3 regions of the Leuconostoc sp. LN180020 genome follow, and region 1 is predicted to be linked to each of the others. Evidence: predicted binding sites of a transcription regulator. Region 1 holds the regulator's gene; each other region holds the start of a gene.
What was found. The regulator LexA, encoded in region 1, represses DNA repair genes until DNA is damaged. The targets are predictions, from matches to a motif close to CNAACANNTGTTNG.
Positions count from the first base shown of each region.

Region 1 (4,293 bases):
GCTTTAACAGAACGCTTAACGGCGACAAAACAAGTCACAGCTATTGAGGCAAATTTATCTTGTCCAAACGTTGACCGTGGTGGTATGGCTTTTGGTGTGACGGCGGAATCAGCTGCGGAAGTTATTCATGCTATGCGCGCTGCAACAACTTTACCCATTTATGCTAAGATGTCACCAAATGTAACTGATATTAAGCCTATTGTTAAAGCAGTTGAAGCGGCTGGTGCTGACGGTATCGTATTAATCAATACGGTTGTCGGTATGAGCTTAGATTTAAATACCAGACAAGCACGACTGGCACGCGGTACTGGTGGCATGTCGGGAACATCAGTCCATCCGATTGCAGTCCGTTTTGTTTACGAGACAGCTCAAACAGTTAGTATTCCAGTAATTGGAGTTGGTGGTGTGAGTACCGTCGATGATGCGCTAGAGTTAATGATGGCTGGTGCTAGTGCTGTGCAAATTGGTACAGCTTTAGCAGGTAATCAGCAAGTAATGGCAGACATTGTTCGTGAGTTGCCAAGTGCTTTAGATAAGTATGGTTTTTCTAATGTTGAAGAAGTCACCAAAACTTTCAAAAAGTAGTCATTTTATCATATAACTCGCCGTAGCGAAAGGAATAAATATGCAGCAAGAACCAGTATTTATTGCGTTAGACTTTCCAGATGCCTTTGCTGTCAGAAAATTTTTGAAACAATTTGACAGTTTGACTGATAAGCCAGCTTTAAAAGTCGGTATGGAACTTTTCTATGCAGAAGGGCCAACATTTGTTAATGAGTTACGTCAGCAAGGGTACACAATCTTTTTGGACCTAAAGCTTTATGATATACCACATACGGTCGGTCGAGCGGTTGCAAGTATTTCAAAATTAGATATTCAATATTTAACGATTCATGCTTCAGGTGGTGCACGTATGATGGCGGCGGCAGTAGCTAATAAGCCTGATAGCATGAAGTTGCTGGCCGTGACCCAATTGACTTCTTTTTCGGAGTCGGAAATGCAAGCAACACAGTTGACACAGGCAAGTTTAGTTGATACAGTGACCCATTTAGCTGCTATGGCTTTTCAGGTGGGTGTTGACGGTACGATTAGTTCACCTGAAGAGGCCAAAGCTATTCAGGCAGTAACGAGTCAGTCATTTGTACGAATTACACCAGGTATTCGTCTGCTAGGCGATGATAATGGTGATCAAAGACGTGTTACAACACCACAAAAAGCGCGTCATCATGGCGCGACTGGCTTAGTTGTGGGTCGATCAATTACGCAAGCGGTATCACCACTAGAAGCCTACCAACGTGTTTTACAAGAATGGTGTAAGGACTAAGAATATGACAAACTATGCAGAACAAGTAGCCAATGATTTATTAGCCATTGAGGCCGTAAAATTTTCACCAGAATCACCATTTACTTGGGCCTCTGGCATTAAAAGCCCAATATATACGGACAACCGTATGACGATTGGTTTTCCAGCGGTACGCCAAAATATTTTCAAAGGTTTAGCTGAATTAATTCAATCATACTATCCTGATGCTGACATTATTGGTGGTGTTGCAACGGCCGGTATTCCTCATGCGGCTTGGGTTGCTGAAGGGTTAAATAAACCGATGATTTATGTCCGTTCCAAGCCAAAAGATCATGGTGCTGGTAGACAGACAGAAGGAGCTGAAGTAAAGGGTAAAAATGTTGTCTTGATTGATGATTTGATTTCGACGGGTGGGTCAGTTTTGAGTGCAGTTAAAGCTGTTCGCCAAGAAGGCGCCAACGTTCTTGGCGTTGTGTCGATTTTCTCTTATGAATTGCCAGCCGGCATCGCTAATTTTTCGGCGGAAAACTTAACTTTTCAGTCATTAACAACCTATTCGCAATTAGTTCATGCAGCCATTGCTCGTGGTGACTTAAATCAATCACAGTTAGCAACTTTAACTGATTGGCAAAAAAGTCCTGAAACTTGGGCATAATAAAAAAGTTGACATGGCTTTAAAGCCATGTCAGCTTTTTTATTTGTTATTAGTAAATAGCATCTCGGTATAAGCCAATAACTTTACCTAATATAGCAACTTGTTTAAGGATGATTGGCGCCATCGCATCGTTTTCTGGTTGTAAACGGAAATGATCTGCTTCGCGGAAAAAACGCTTGACTGTGGCTTCGTCATCGTCATTCATGGCAACAACAACATCACCGTTATCAGCATTATCTTGTTTTCTGACAATGACCTTGTCACCATCTAGGATACCAATGTTAATCATTGAATTACCACGAACATTCAACATAAACATATCGCCATCAAATTGCATCAAATTATCAGGAATTGGGAAAAATTCAGTAGCTTCTTCTTCTACTGCTAATATCGGTGCGCCAGCAGTTACCTGACCAAGAACTGGAATTCGACCCGGTGTTGTTGATACACCAAGTGCCTCTAATCCAGAATCAGTCACTTCAATTGCTCGAGCGCGCGGCTTTGAAGCATCCTTTAACAGATACCCCTTTTTGACCAATCTTTCAATGTGACCGTGAATGGTTGAGGATGAAGAAAGCCCCACAGCTTCACCAACTTCACGCACGGTTGGGGGATAACCATTATTTAGCTGAGCTTCGTGAATAAATCTTAAAACTTGAATTTGTTTGCTTTCCTGAATTGCCATGATGGGTTTAATCCTTACTAAACGTAGTTTAATGTAATTTCATTATAACTAAAATAAAATAATTAATCAAACGTTTGTTCGTTTTTTCGAAAAATTCGGCACAATATTGTCAGAAATTGTGCGCTATCTTTGTAAAGAACGACTTTATCAATCGCAACTTTATGCTATAATAACTCATAGACATTTTATTAAGGGGTTGTTGAACCATGAATTTAGGATTTGGAATCTTAATCTTTGTTTTAGGGCTAGTTATTGGACTTGTCATTGGTTTCTTTGTTGCGCGTAACTCAATGAAGAGTTATTTGGCAAAGAATCCACCAATTTCAGAGGAAATGATGAAGTCGATGATGATGTCAATGGGTCAAAAGCCATCACAGAAAAAGCTCAACCAAATGATGGCACAAATGAAACAACAAAGTGAACAGTCACAAAAAAAATAAGCCATTTGGCTTATTTTTTTTCACGTTTAGGGTCGATATAACGCCAGTTAGGATTAACTTCAGCATCCAATTGATCGAAAGCGGCTTGAATCTTAACGGTATATTTGGTAATGTTTTCTTTGTTTAACTTATCTTTGCGGTCAATGACAATGGGTTCTCCAAAATTGATTGTCGTGTTATTACGCTTAAATAGTTGACCAAATGTTACAGGTCCTTGGTAAACGGCTGGCACAATGGCTTTGCCTGACATTTTAGCAATAACTAACGTGCCAGATTTTAAATCGTCACTATGCCGTGATCCTGACGGGAACATAATTAACGAGCGGTTACCTGATTTCAGTTCTCTAACAGGTGTTTTAATGACACTTGGACCAACATTATTGCGATCAACCGGAAAAGCGCCTGCGGATTTAATTAACCAAGCCAGTGGTTTGAATTTGAATAACTCGATTTTAGCCATGAAAATGAAAGACTTCGGATAGGCAGCAATCGCATACCATACCGGATCCCACCAAGTACGATGTGGGCCGACTAATATATAGTTATCATCGGTCGGGATGCGATCTTTATTCATATATTTAATGCGACCGGTTACCGCCCACACGATACCAACTGCAATAATACGCAGAAAATCATAAAATTTCATTATTTATTCACCTCATAAACTATCTACCCATTTTACACGATAAAGCGAGAAAAAAACAATGATTCAACCAATTCTTAAAGAAGGCGAACGAATTGATGGTTTGCCATCACAAAAAATAAATATTATTCAAAATCCAGATATGTTTTCTTATTCTTTGGATGCAGTATTGTTAGCCCATTTTGCTGATGTGAAAGGCAAAGGGACGGGCTTGACGGTTGACCTTGGTGCTGGGACAGGGGCTGTTGGCTTATTTTACGCCCCTAAAGTTACTGGCAAGTTGGCTCTAGTCGAAATACAGCCAGAACTAGCAGACATGGCGAAACGTAGTATTGCGATGAATGAGTTGACGCAACGGGTTTCAGTCATTGAATCTGATATGAAAGCTATATTTGAAGATATTCAGCCAGGCTCGGTGGAGACTGTGTTATCTAATCCGCCTTATTTTCCATTAAATGAGACAACTAAAACAAATCACGATAAGCATTACCAGTTGGCGCGGCATGAGCTGACAATTGATTTGCCAGGCCTAGCTCAAGTCGTGAATAAATTACTGAAAAATAACGG
Region 1 covers NZ_CP039736.1:1,327,941-1,332,233, forward strand. The annotation lists gene FAZ25_RS06840 (dihydroorotate dehydrogenase) at 1-585, shown strand, start outside; gene pyrF (orotidine-5'-phosphate decarboxylase) at 626-1,324, shown strand; gene pyrE (orotate phosphoribosyltransferase) at 1,329-1,958, shown strand; gene lexA (transcriptional repressor LexA) at 2,008-2,643, opposite strand; gene FAZ25_RS06860 (YneF family protein) at 2,850-3,083, shown strand; gene FAZ25_RS06865 (1-acyl-sn-glycerol-3-phosphate acyltransferase) at 3,094-3,729, opposite strand; gene FAZ25_RS06870 (tRNA1(Val) (adenine(37)-N6)-methyltransferase) at 3,788-4,293, shown strand, end outside.

Region 2 (4,293 bases), 100 kb from region 1:
TTATACGATCTGCCATATATCAAGTTGCCCACCGGTCATTGACAGTGGACAATATTCCTCTCAAATAGTTTAAATAAATATGTAAATACCGCGCACAATTGTACACGGTAATGGTTGTTTGGTCAACCGCGTGAGCAAACTAATTATTTTTATCACGCCAAGTCGTAATAATTGGTTCAGCTGTTTCAGAGGTAGTAGTATACCCCTTCTCATTCTGTCGTATTTTTTCAAATACAGCTGTCGAACTTTCCTTATCACCATCAACGTTGTCTAGGATAGAACCTGCTTCGTCCATTGTAAAATGAACGTTGGCTTCAATCCAATCACGTCGTGGTTCAACTTTATCACCCATCAACGTTGTCACACGTTTCTCAGCCAACACAGCATCATCAATTTTAACCCTAATCAATGTTCTTGTCTCTGGATTCATGGTTGTTTCCCATAGTAATGGGGCGTTCATTTCACCTAGTCCTTTAAACCGTGTTAATTCATAACGGGCATCATTTTGACTCGTAATGCTCTCAAGTTCATCATTTGTCCAAGCAAATTGATCTTCGAATTTTTTTGATGCATATTTAACACGGTAAAGCGGTGGTAATGCAATATAAACACGCCCAGCTTCAATCAATGGTCGCATATATTTGTAGAAAAAGGTTAATAGCAGTGTTTGAATATGCGCACCATCATCATCCGCATCAGTCATAATAATAATTTTATTAAAAGCCGTATCTTCAACTTTAAAATCAGGTCCAACACCACCACCAATTGCATAAATCAGAGTCGATATTTCTTCGTTTTTTAAGATATCGGCTAACTTAGCCTTCTCTGTGTTTAATACTTTCCCCCGTAAAGGTAAGATAGCTTGAAACTTACGATCTCGTCCCTGTTTTGCCGAGCCGCCGGCTGAATCACCCTCTACAAGAAATAACTCATTGCGAGCGGCATTTTTCGATTGTGCAGGGGCTAATTTACCAGATAATAGACGATCTTTTTGGCCCTTTGTTTTACCCGTTCGGCTCTCATCACGAGCTTTACGCGCTGCTTCGCGTGCCTCACGCGCACGAACAGCTTTACGAATGATATTTTGACCAAAATCGCCATTTTCCATTAAGAAACGACCTAAAGTTTCGTTAACAACAGCATCAACAATGCCACGGGCCTCTGGCGTACCTAGCTTATCCTTTGTTTGACCTTCAAATTGTAAGAATTGTTCTGGCACACGCAAAGAAATAACGGCAGACAAGCCTTCACGGACATCGCTACCTTCTAAATTTTTATCTTTTTCTTTTAAGAGGTTAACCTTACGCGCATATTCATTGAAAGCTTTGGTCCAGGCAGTTCTAAAACCAACTTCGTGTGTGCCACCATCTTGTGTCCGCACATTATTAACAAAAGATAGCAATGTTTCAGAGTAACCATCATTATATTGCGCTGCAACATCAACAACTAAACCTTCTTGTTGCCCTTCAAAGGTCATAACCGGTCCAATTGTTTCTTTGTCTTCATTTAGAAAATTAACAAAGGACTCAAGTCCCTTCTCATAATGATAAGTTTCTACACGAGCAGGTGACACGCGTTCGTCAGTTAAAATAAACTTAACCCCTGACATGAGGAAAGCGGATTCTCTTAAACGTTCAGATAATGTATCATACTTATATACTGTGGCACTAAATATTGATGGATCAGGCTTAAATGTCACGGTGGTGCCTGATTTAGCTTTCGTTGCACCTAAATCACGCAGTGTCCCTACAGGCTGCCCACCATCAATAAAGTCTTCTTGCCATTGATGCCCATCACGAATAATTGTTACTTGCAAACTTTCAGACAAGGCGTTTACTACTGAAGAACCGACACCATGCAAACCACCAGATGTCGCGTAACCACCCTGACCAAACTTACCACCAGCATGTAACACCGTCAAAATAACTTCTGGTGTTGGCTTACCGGATTCATGCATGCCAACCGGCATACCGCGACCAAAATCCTGCACAGTAATTGCATTATTGTCGTGAATCGTCACTCGAATTTCGTTACCGTAACCGCCTAAGGCCTCATCTACTGCGTTATCAACAATTTCATAAACCAAATGGTGCAAACCACGACCATCAGTTGACCCAATATACATACCAGGTCGTTTACGAACAGCTTCTAATCCTTCTAATATTTTTATCGAATCTGAATCATAGTGATTTTTTTCTGCCATGAATACTCTTTAACTTTCTTAATTTAAAACATAACACAATTGAACAATTGTTCGATTTCATGCGTCAATCTATATTATCATAGATTAAAAAAAGGATTCTGACAAGTAGAAATATTTTATTTTAATTAAGTTACCCCCTTTACTATTATGATTTATGTTAGAATTAACTTTGTGTTTAGGCACAATTATGAGGAGTTCTAATTATGATTTCAATCGTATTAATGTTCGTTTTGTCATACTTCCTAGGCGCCATGGTACCAGGATTTTGGATTGGCAAACTATTTTATCACAAGGACATCCGTGATGAAGGTTCCGGCAACATCGGCACCACTAACTCATTTCGCGTTTTGGGCCCTGTTGCAGGTATAATGACCTTGGTTTTGGATTTACTAAAGGGTACGGCTGCAGGTTTATTACCGTTAGCGTTTAACAGCACAATTAATCCCATGTTAGTTGGTTTAGTAGCCGTCATCGGTCATACATTTTCTATATGGATTAAATTTAAAGGTGGGAAAGCCGTAGCCACCTCTGCTGGTGTTTTGTTAGCATATAATCCGCAATTTTTTTGTTTAATTGCCACTGTTTTCATCGTTATGTTATTACTCACTTCAATGGTTTCCGTCAGTTCAATGGTCGGCTTCAGTATAGCTGTTATCGTATCTTTTTATTATCATGATATGGTACTCACTGTTGTGGCAGTTGCTTTAACAATTTTTGTCTTTTATCGCCACCGCGCTAATATTTCTCGCATTATTCATGGAACAGAAAGCACTGTACCTTTTGGCCTTTACCATTATCTGCACAAAAAAAAATAAAAAACCGATAGCTATTGTCTATCGGTTTTTTATTTTTGATGCGTATCAAACAAAATTGTAACAGGACCATCATTTACCAAAGAGACTGCCATGTCTGCACCAAATTGTCCTGTCTCAACATCTAATCCAGAATACAATTTTAGTTGGTCATTAAAATTAGCGTATAATTTTTCTGCAAAGACAGGATCGCCAGCACCTGTGAAGCTTGGTCTATTACCTTTTTTAGTATTAGCAAGTAAAGTGAATTGCGAAATCGATAAAAATGTGCCCTCAATATCTTGAATACTTAAGTTCATACGGCCCGATTCATCTTCAAAGACACGTAACTGACTAATTTTACGGACAAGATACATTATATCTTCTGCTGTATCTGTATTCTCAATACCTACCAATAAAACGTATCCTTGCTTAATCGCACCAACAATCTGGTTATCAATCGTTACTTGTGCAGACTTCACACGTTGCAACACTACTTTCATTCAAATAACTCCTTTATCAATGAAACGTCCGCTCAACATCATAAACAGCGGGTAGGTTATTTAACGCATCCATAATCGCTGTTAACTGCTCTGTATTTTTAACACCGATGGACAGTGACACTTGCGCCATACCATTCTTAGTCGCATGACCATTAACTGAATTAACATAGCGTGTCCGGCTATTAATGGATCGTAAGACATCGTTCAACAAACCATTTCGGTTTTCACCATGAACCGTCAAATCAGCGTCATAATTAGGCTTAAGGCCTGATTCATCTTCCCATTGCACATCAACTAAGCGTTGGCCTTGTATTTCTGCTGCACGAATATTAGGACAACCCAGACGATGCACTGAAATACCGCGTCCCTTAGTGATATAGCCTTTGACAGGGTCACCTGGGACTGGTGTACAGCAGCGACCTAAACGAACCAATAAATTATCAACGCCAGCAATCACAATATCATCAGCTGAAGCTTTTTGTCGCTGTGTTAATGCTGTCTCAACACGCTTAATCTCGTGCCCTTCTTCAAGTAATTCACGCTGTAATTCTGCCGTTTGGGCTGCTTGCTGTGCCTCACGAATCTCTTCAGTCAACTTATTAGCTACACCTGGTGCCGCTACATCTCCGTAGCCAATCGCTGCTAACATATCGTCATACGCATGGTAATGTAATGTTTCTGCTGTCTGCGTGAGTTTATCAGTGGTCATGACCTGATTAGGTTCGAAACCGGTTTCTCTTAAGTTCCGCAAAAGCAGCTCTCGCCCAGCCTCGATATTGTCGTTACGGTTTAGTTG
Region 2 covers NZ_CP039736.1:1,226,704-1,230,996, reverse strand. The annotation lists gene parC (DNA topoisomerase IV subunit A) at 1-16, opposite strand, end outside; gene parE (DNA topoisomerase IV subunit B) at 140-2,203, opposite strand; gene plsY (glycerol-3-phosphate 1-O-acyltransferase PlsY) at 2,407-3,018, shown strand; gene dtd (D-aminoacyl-tRNA deacylase) at 3,048-3,497, opposite strand; gene FAZ25_RS06275 (bifunctional (p)ppGpp synthetase/guanosine-3',5'-bis(diphosphate) 3'-pyrophosphohydrolase) at 3,514-4,293, opposite strand, start outside.
Region 2: parE (DNA topoisomerase IV subunit B) is a predicted target of LexA. The motif match lies at 2,244-2,257, and genes of this name have one in related genera.

Region 3 (4,293 bases), 250 kb from region 1:
GAGGCATTAGCGCGTTATATTGACGCCCAGGGCAATGCTGCAAAAACTAGTGGTGTTGTTATCAGTTTTGATTCGCGACACTTTTCACCAGAATTTGCTTCAGATGCAGCGCAGGTTTTATCTGCACATGGTATTAAAGCCTATTTGTTTAGCAGTTTACGACCAACACCGGAGTTGTCTTTTGCTGTACGCGAACTTGGCACATTTGCGGGCATTATGATTACAGCATCGCACAATCCTAAAGAATATAATGGCTATAAAGTATACGGAGCGGATGGTGGACAAATGGTGCCAGAAGCTGTTGAGGCGGTTGTTTCAGAACTTGAAAATATACAAGATGTCTTTACGATCGCTTTAGATAAATCAAATGCGCATGTGCAAGTTATTGATTCAGAAATTGATGATAAGTATTTAGCTAACGTTGCCACAGTAACGGTTAACCCAGAGTTGGTTGCTAAGGAAGGGGCTTCGTTGAAATTTGTTTATTCACCGCTACATGGCACAGGACAGTATATTGGTGAAAAAGCACTACAACAAGCTGGTTTTACAAACTATACCATTGTAAAAGAGCAAGCGGTGATTGACGGAGATTTCCCAACAGTTAAGAAGCCAAACCCAGAAGATGCAGCAGCCTTAGTTATGGCTATTGATTATGCTAAGCGTGAAGGGGCTGATGCGGTTGTGGCGACTGATCCCGATGCAGATCGTATGGGAGCAGCTGTCAAATTAGCTGATGACACATTCCAAGTCTTAACAGGGAACCAAATTGCGGCTGTGCTTGTGAATTATCTTTTGACGGCAAAGAAAGAAACAAATACATTACCAGAAAATGGTGCTATTGTGACTTCAATTGTTTCTTCACGTTTTGCTTCAAAGATAGCGGCTAGTTTTGGGGTAACAACAGCAGACGTCTTGACAGGGTTCAAGTACATTGCTGCAACGATTGATGAGTATGAAGCAACTAAATCACATCAATTCTTATTTGGCTTTGAAGAGAGTTTTGGTTACCTGGTTAAGCCATTTGCCCATGACAAAGATGCTATTCAAGCTCTTGTGTTATTTGCTGAAGTAGCAGCATATTATAAGTCACAAGGCAAGACGTTCGCCGACGGCCTACAAGAGTTATTTGAAAAGTTTGGTTACTTTGAAGAAAAGACAATTAGCCTAGACTTTCCAGGGATACATGGCAATGATGAAATGTCAGCCATTATCAGTAAGTTCCGTAATGAACAGCCGAAGACAATTGGTGGTGTGGCAGTCAATCGTGTACAAGATTTTTCAACGGCAACTGAAACATCAGCAGACGGTCAACAAAAAACATTACCACAGCCAAAAGCTAATGTCTTGAAATATTGGTTAGCAGATGGTTCTTGGGTGGCTGTGCGTCCTTCAGGTACTGAACCAAAATTGAAATTCTACATTGGTGTTGAATCCGATAGTCAAGCGACATCACAAGCTAAAATTGATGTTATTTCGGAAGATTTGATGCGCTTTGCAAAGTAATTCTGGACAAGTAATAATTTATTTGATATAATTAAAAAAGCCGTAATGGCAATATTAACGATAATCCGCTGTGCGTCAAGCCTAAGGGCAAGTGTAAGATTGTCGACTAGGAGAATGACCAATGCGTCAAAATACTATTTTAGAGAATGTGACATCAGCACAATTGCGTTCTGATATTCCTGAGTTCCGTGCCGGTGATACAGTTAAGGTTTATGCCAAGATTGTCGAAGGTTCACGTGAACGTATCCAATTGTTTGAAGGCGTTGTCATCAAGCGTAAGGGTTCAGGTATTCAAGCAACATATACTGTTCGTAAGATTTCATCAGGTGTAGGTGTGGAACGTACTTTCCCATTACATTCACCTCGTGTTGAAAAGATTGAAGTTGTACGCTTTGGTGCGGTTCGCCGTGCTAAGTTGTACTACTTGCGTGCTTTGCAAGGTAAAGCCGCTCGTATCAAGGAACGTCGTCGCGACGTATAATCCTAAAAAGGCACCCATTGCAGGTGCTTTTTTACTACAATTTTTATGCCACTACAGCTCAAGTATAGCGGTTGTCTGTGTAATATTTGCGTAACACAATAGCAAAGCTATTGATATGGATACCAATCTCTGAGGGTATATAATAGTTACATACTCGAATAATATTTGAGTTTCATTACTCCCCTAGTAATGTTTCAATCAGCCCCCCAATTACTGATTGATTTTAATGATAGCGCGAGCTATCTTCCCTCTGACCATTGCCCTCTTCGGTCAGAGGGATTTTTTTGTGCTGACTGCTGAAAACGAACTTATGTTCGCTTGTTGATGTTATAATGTTGATATGGCAGAATTCTTAATAACAACTGATTTAAGGAAAATATTACACGTTGACATTGATGCTTTTTATGCGCAAGTAGAAATGCGGGATAATCCTGAGCTGCGCAATCGGCCACTAATAATTTCGCGTGATCCTGCAGAAACAGGTGGACGTGGTGTGGTCGCGACGGCTAATTATGTTGCACGAGCGCTAGGTGTGCACTCTGCCATGAGTGCAGTTGAAGCACGGCAGTTAGCGCCAGAGGGCGTCTTTCTATCGCCAAATTTCAAAAAATATAGGCAAGTATCAAAAACGATTCATCACATTTTTCACACGTTTACCGAAAAAATTGAACCCGTTGCACTTGATGAGGCTTATTTAGATATGACAGATTCACACTTGTCTGGGGCGAGTATAGCCGCACAAATTAGACATCAAATTTTAAAAGAAACGGGTTTGACCAGTTCAATAGGTATTTCACACAATAAGTTACTTGCTAAGCTAGGATCCGAGTTTAACAAACCAAATGGTGTCACGGTTATTACACACGATAACATGTTGTCCTTTTTAGCTGAACTACCGATAGGCGACTTTCGTGGGGTAGGTGCGAAGACAAAAGCAAAATTTTCAGCGTTAAAAGTTGAAAATGGATTACAATTACGTCAATTACCTAAAGAAACACTGAGAGGATTGTTTGGTAAGATGGGTGAGAACTTATACTGGCAAACACGAGGCGTGCATTTTGGGGAAGTGCAGTGGCAACGTCAGCAACAGTCAGTGGGAAAAGAAGCTACTTTTAGGTATTTTATCCACAATGAAATTGATGTCCATAAAGCCTTTAAGCAACTAGCCAATGAGATGATAGCCGCTTTAAAAGTAAAACAATTAACCGGACGTACATTAAATATCAAAATAAGAGATGATGCATTTAATACAATTACGCGTGCGATCACTAGAGAAACACCATGGCCATTATCTGAAACACTCATAACACAAACGGCTCAGAGTGTGTTTGAGGAAGTTATTCAAACACCTTTTTCAGTAAGGTTGCTGGGCTTGTCTATTAGTAACTTACAATCGAGTACATTTGAAGAAATGACATTGTTTTAAACATGGTATACTTATTGAAGGCGTAATGAAGCAGATAAATGATTACGATTCAGAAAGACGAATTAATGGCACGAATTGAAGAAGAAATTTTAACACAAATTAAACGATATGATACGGTTATTATTCATCGGCATCAACGACCAGATCCTGATGCGTATGGCTCACAATTAGGATTAAAGGCTATTTTACAAGCTAGTTTTCCGAAAAAGAAAATTTATGCAGTTGGTAAGGCCGTAGCAGGCTTGTCATGGATGTCACAGGATGAAATATTTATGGATGACATACCTGATAAGGCATATAACAATGCGTTAGTAATCATGGTTGATACAGCAAATGCACCTCGAATTGATGATCAACGGTGGCCTAATGGTTTAGAAACAATTAAAATTGACCACCATCCAAATGACGAACCTTATGGCGATTGGCAATGGGTAAAAGAAGGTCATTCGGCAACGAGTACCATGATTTACGAATTTTACGAAGTGTTGAAAGATCAAGGCTTGGTTATGAATGCCAAAGCCGCACGACTACTTTATACAGGTATTGTAGGTGACACTGGCCGCTTTATGTATAGCATGGATAAAGAAACATTCCGTGTTGTATCAGAGCTTTTTAATTATGATTTTGATTATGAGGCTGTTCTTTACAATATGACAACTATGACAGAGAATGCTGCCAAGTTATCAGGCTATGTACTGCAAAATTTGACGATTCTACCATCAGGGTTTGCTTATATCATTTTAACGAATGAACTAATTGCTTCATATAACTTACGTGACGCTGGAACGGCTTTTGTTGTGTCGTTGCCGTCAAAAATTGATCAGGTGAAAGCCTGGGCGATTTTCGAGGAGCAAGATGAGGGTAATTACCGAGTAAGATTACG
Region 3 covers NZ_CP039736.1:1,078,750-1,083,042, forward strand. The annotation lists gene FAZ25_RS05590 (phospho-sugar mutase) at 1-1,503, shown strand, start outside; gene rplS (50S ribosomal protein L19) at 1,625-1,984, shown strand; gene dinB (DNA polymerase IV) at 2,325-3,410, shown strand; gene FAZ25_RS05605 (bifunctional oligoribonuclease/PAP phosphatase NrnA) at 3,476-4,293, shown strand, end outside.
Region 3: dinB (DNA polymerase IV) is a predicted target of LexA. The motif match lies at 2,288-2,301, and genes of this name have one in related genera.